2 regions of the Bradyrhizobium sp. Rc2d genome follow, and region 1 is predicted to be linked to the other one. Evidence: riboswitches for the same ligand, from Rfam matches in the RefSeq annotation. Region 1 holds a riboswitch; the other holds the start of a gene.

The links. Region 1 has a riboswitch for S-adenosylmethionine ahead of metX (homoserine O-acetyltransferase MetX). Riboswitches for the same ligand answer to the same signal wherever they lie in the genome.
Region 2: another riboswitch for S-adenosylmethionine. It lies ahead of BLV07_RS11890 (O-succinylhomoserine sulfhydrylase); the one in region 1 lies ahead of metX (homoserine O-acetyltransferase MetX).

What each region holds. Positions count from the first base shown of each region.
Region 1 is NZ_FNCU01000022.1:79,993-82,189, forward strand. Features, by position in the region: gene metX (homoserine O-acetyltransferase MetX) at 1-825, opposite strand, end outside; SAM riboswitch at 917-996, opposite strand; gene BLV07_RS25520 (chorismate mutase) at 1,179-2,027, shown strand; gene hisC (histidinol-phosphate transaminase) at 2,061-2,197, shown strand, end outside.
Region 2 is NZ_FNCU01000007.1:80,732-82,928, reverse strand. Features, by position in the region: gene BLV07_RS11895 (2'-deoxycytidine 5'-triphosphate deaminase) at 1-841, opposite strand, end outside; SAM riboswitch at 922-1,001, shown strand; gene BLV07_RS11890 (O-succinylhomoserine sulfhydrylase) at 1,075-2,197, shown strand, end outside.

The DNA.
Region 1 (2,197 bases):
CTGGAAGTCGGCGTCGAACGAGAAGGTCGGCAGCTCACGGTCCTGCATGCGGCGGCCGAATTTTCGGTGCAGCGCGGCGTCGGAAAGATAGGTGATGTGCGCCGCCATGCGTGCCACCGCAAGCCCGCGATGCGGATGGATGCCGCGGTCGGCATAGCCGCCATTGTGCCAGTCGGGATCGGCCATCACTGCCTGGCGGCCGAGTTCGTGGAACGCGATGTTCTGCGCCGAGTGCCGCGTCGAGCAAGCAATCGCCAGTGCGGAGTACACGCGAGCAGGATAGGCCGCGGTCCATTGCAGCACCTGCATGCCACCCATCGACCCGCCCACGACCGCAAACAGCGTGTCGATGCCGAGCCGGTCGATCAGCATCGCCTGCGCGCGCACCATGTCGGGGATGGTGATGACGGGGAAATCGAGGCCCCAAACCTTGCTCGTGGCGGGATTGATCGAAGCCGGACCGGTCGAGCCCATGCAGCCGCCGATCACGTTGGAGCAGATGATGAAGTAGTGCTTGGGATCAATGGGTCGGCCGGGGCCGACCAGCGTCTCCCACCAGCCGGGCTTGCCGGTGACGGGATGCACATTGGCGACATGCTGGTCGCCGGTCAGCGCATGACAGATCAGAACGGCGTTGGAGCGATCGGCGTTCAATTCGCCATAGGTCTGGTAGGCGATCTGGAACGGCGACAGATCGATGCCGCAATCGAGCCGCAGCGGCTGATCGGCGCCGAAACGCATAACCTGCGAACTCGGATGATCGACCTCATGTGACCGATCATCGGTGCTGATCGCAGGACTCGGTATCGACTTGACGCTACCCATTTTGACCATCGACCTCGTTTGCGATCGGACTTCAGACCGCAGTGACATCAGGCCATGAAAAACCCGGCCTGAACGATAGGTTCGGCCGGGATCGGAAGCGTCCCCGGCCTGTTTAGCGAGTTTTTTAACGTGGCTGCAAGCCGGCCGGCTCAAATGACCACGGAACGGGCAAAAACTACCGTCTGGGGCGGTTTTCGTCAAGTCGCGGCCCAGGTCAACCGGATTTGCCTCCGAGCGGTCGATCGAAAAGGCCGTCATTTCTCTTTGCTTTCGCTGCCTATCCTGCCTAATCAGGATAGACCGCAGCTGACCGCTTTTGCGGATCGGCACCTCTCAACAGCTCTTTGTCAGTCATGTCCCAACGTCCGCCCGCGCCACCATCGCTTCAGGAATTGCGCAAGGAGATCGACGCGATCGACGAGGGCATGCATCGCCTCCTGATGCAGCGCGGCGACATCATCGACCGTCTGATCCAGGTGAAGCAGACCCAGGAAGTCGGCTCGGCGTTCCGCCCGGCGCGTGAGGCCGCCATGATGCGTGACCTCGTGCAGCGCCATCGCGGCATCCTGCCGCTCGATACGGTCGAGAGCATCTGGCGCGTGATCATCTCGACCTTCACCTATGTGCAGGCGCCGTTCTCCGTGCATGCCGACATCTCGGTGAGCGAGCCGGCGATGCGCGATTCCGCGCGCTTTCATTTCGGCTTCACCGTGCCTTACGTCGCCCATTTCAGCGCGCAGGCCGCGGTGGAGGCGGCGGCGAAATCCAAGGGCGACCTGGCGCTGGTCTCGGCCACCTCGAGCCGCACGCCGTGGTGGCTGGAGCTGGAAGCCGACGGCGCGCCCAAGATCATCGCGCGGATGCCGTTCGTCGAGCGCGCCGACCATCCGGCCGCACTGCCGGTGTTCGCGATCTCGCGCGTCGCCGACAGCGCCCTGGTGACGGAGGTCGAGACCTTCAGCGTGCGCGTCTCCGGGTGGAACGCCGAGGTCGCGCGCGCGCTGTCGCCGCTTGCCGAGATCGTGGCAGTGCCCGATGCCGCCTTCGACGGCGCGGCATTGCTGGTCTCGGTCACGAGCGCGACCAGCATCGACAAAATCAAGGCTGCCCTGATCGAGGCGGGGGCCTCGGTGCGCTCCACGGCCCTCGTCGGCAGCCACGCAACGCGCTATACGGTGCCCCCGACCGGGCCGAAATCGTAAGTCGCGAGCCGTCCCGCCAATCCGGAGTTTAAGATGTCCCGCCCCGTGCCGAATCCCGGCATTCTCGATATTGCGCCCTACACGCCCGGCAAGAGCCCGGTGCCGGAGCCGGGCCGCAAGGTGTTCAAGCTCTCGGCCAACGAGACGCCGTTCGGACCCTCGCCGAAGGC
Region 2 (2,197 bases), on a different contig from region 1:
GGACCTGCACAGCTTCCTTGGAGGCGAGGATGTAGAACTCGCCGGGATCGAGGATCAGGCTGCCGTCGGGGCGGGCCGAGATCGGCTCCCAGAAATCCTCCACCGCATAGCCGGAGCGGCGGTCGACGTCGACGACGCCGGTGTGGCGCTTGGCGCGATAACCGACGAAGCCATTCGCTTTCTCACCCGACAGGTCGACGGAGACGGCGACGCCACCGGAGAGATCGGCATCGTCGATGTCGACCAGGCGTTCGGCGGCATGCAGCGCATCGAGCTCGTCGGCATTGAGGATGGCGTCGCCAGTGCGGAAGCGCACCTGCGACAGGCGCGAGCCCTCGCGCACCAGCACCGGAAACGTCTTCGGGCTGATCTCGGCATAGAGCGGGCCGTGATAGCCGGCGCCGATCATGTCGAAGCGGCGGGTACCGTCGGCGATCACGCGGGTGAAGACGTCGAGCCGGCCGGTCGAGCTCTTGGGGTTCGCGGCCGCGACGATCTCCGGCGGCAGCGCGAGGCTTTCCAGCAGCGGCACAATGTAGACGCAGTTGGTCTCCAGCACCGCGCCGTCGGCCAGGCTGAACTCGTGCAGCTTCAATTCGTCGATGCGTTCGGCGACGGTGGCGCCGGGACCGGGCAGGAAGCTGGCGCGGACGCGATAGGCGATGTCGCCGAGGCGCAAATCGAGGCTCGCCGGCTGGATCTGGCTCTCGACGAAGTCGTACGCGGGCAGGATGAGCCCCGCCTCCGCCATCGCCGCGATCATGCGGTCGGGCAGGATACCATTGGCGTCGGCAGCGACCGTGAACGTCAACCGGGGATCCTCAGCAAGGGGCAAACGCATCCCGATATACGGGAAATACTAGCCTTTTACGGCTATCCGATGGACGCCTTGACGGAAAGGGCGTTGCGGAATATGAGCATCACTTATCCCGTGGTGATTTGAGCCGGCCGGCTTGCAGCCACGTTAAATAAGTCGCTAAACAGGCCGGGGACCTCTGTGATCCCGGCCCGTGGAGATATCCAGGCCGGTTTTTTTGTGACCGTTCTCGCTCGACGGTCATGTCGGAGGGTCCTATGTCGAAGTCGCCTGCCACCTACCGTCCCGAAACCCGCTTGGTCCATTCCGGGACCCTGCGCTCGCAATATGGCGAGACCTCGGAGGCGCTGTTCCTGACGCAAGGGTACGTCTACAACAGCGCCGAGGAGTGCGAGGCGCGGTTCAAGGGCGAGGATCCCGGCTTCATCTATTCGCGCTACTCCAACCCGACCATCGCGATGTTCGAGCGCCGCATGATCGAGCTCGAAGGCGCCGAGGCGGCCCGCTCGGCGGCCACCGGCATGGCGGCGGTGACGACCGCGATCCTGGCGCCGCTGAAGGCGGGCGACCATGTGGTCGCTTCGCGGGCGCTGTTCGGCTCATGCCTCTATGTGGTGCAGGATCTGCTGCCGCGCTACGGCATCGAGACCACGCTGGTCGACGGGCTCGATCTCGACCAGTGGCAGCGGGCGCTCAAGCCCAACACCAAGACGTTCTTCCTGGAGAGCCCGACCAATCCGACGTTAGATGTGCTCGACATCCCCGGCATCGCCGAGATCGCGCACAAGGGTGGCGCGCGGCTCGTCGTCGACAACGTGTTCGCAACGCCGATCTGGCAGAGCCCGCTCGCGCTCGGGGCCGACGTCGTGGTCTATTCGGCGACCAAGCATATCGACGGCCAGGGCCGCTGTCTGGGCGGCATCATCCTGTCCTCGGAAGCCTTCATCGCCGAGCACATCCACAATTTCATGCGCCAGACCGGCCCGTCGATCTCGCCGTTCAACGCCTGGGTCCTGCTCAAGGGCCTTGAGACGCTGGGCGTTCGCGTGCGCGCGCAGACCGACACCGCCGCGCGCATTGCCGAGGTGCTGGCGAGCCATCCGAAGATTTCGCGGTTGGTCTATCCCGGCCGCGCCGATCACCCGCAGGCGGCGCTGGTGAAGAAGCAGATGCGCGGCGGCTCGACGCTGGTCGGCTTCGAGGTCAAGGGCGGCAAGCAGGCCGCGTTCCGCGTGCTCAATGAATTGAAGCTGGCGAAGATCTCCAACAATCTCGGCGACGCCAAGAGCCTCGTCACGCATCCGGCGACCACGACGCATCAGCGTCTGAAGCCGGAAGACCGCGCCGCGCTCGGCATCAGCGAGGGCTTCATCCGCTTCT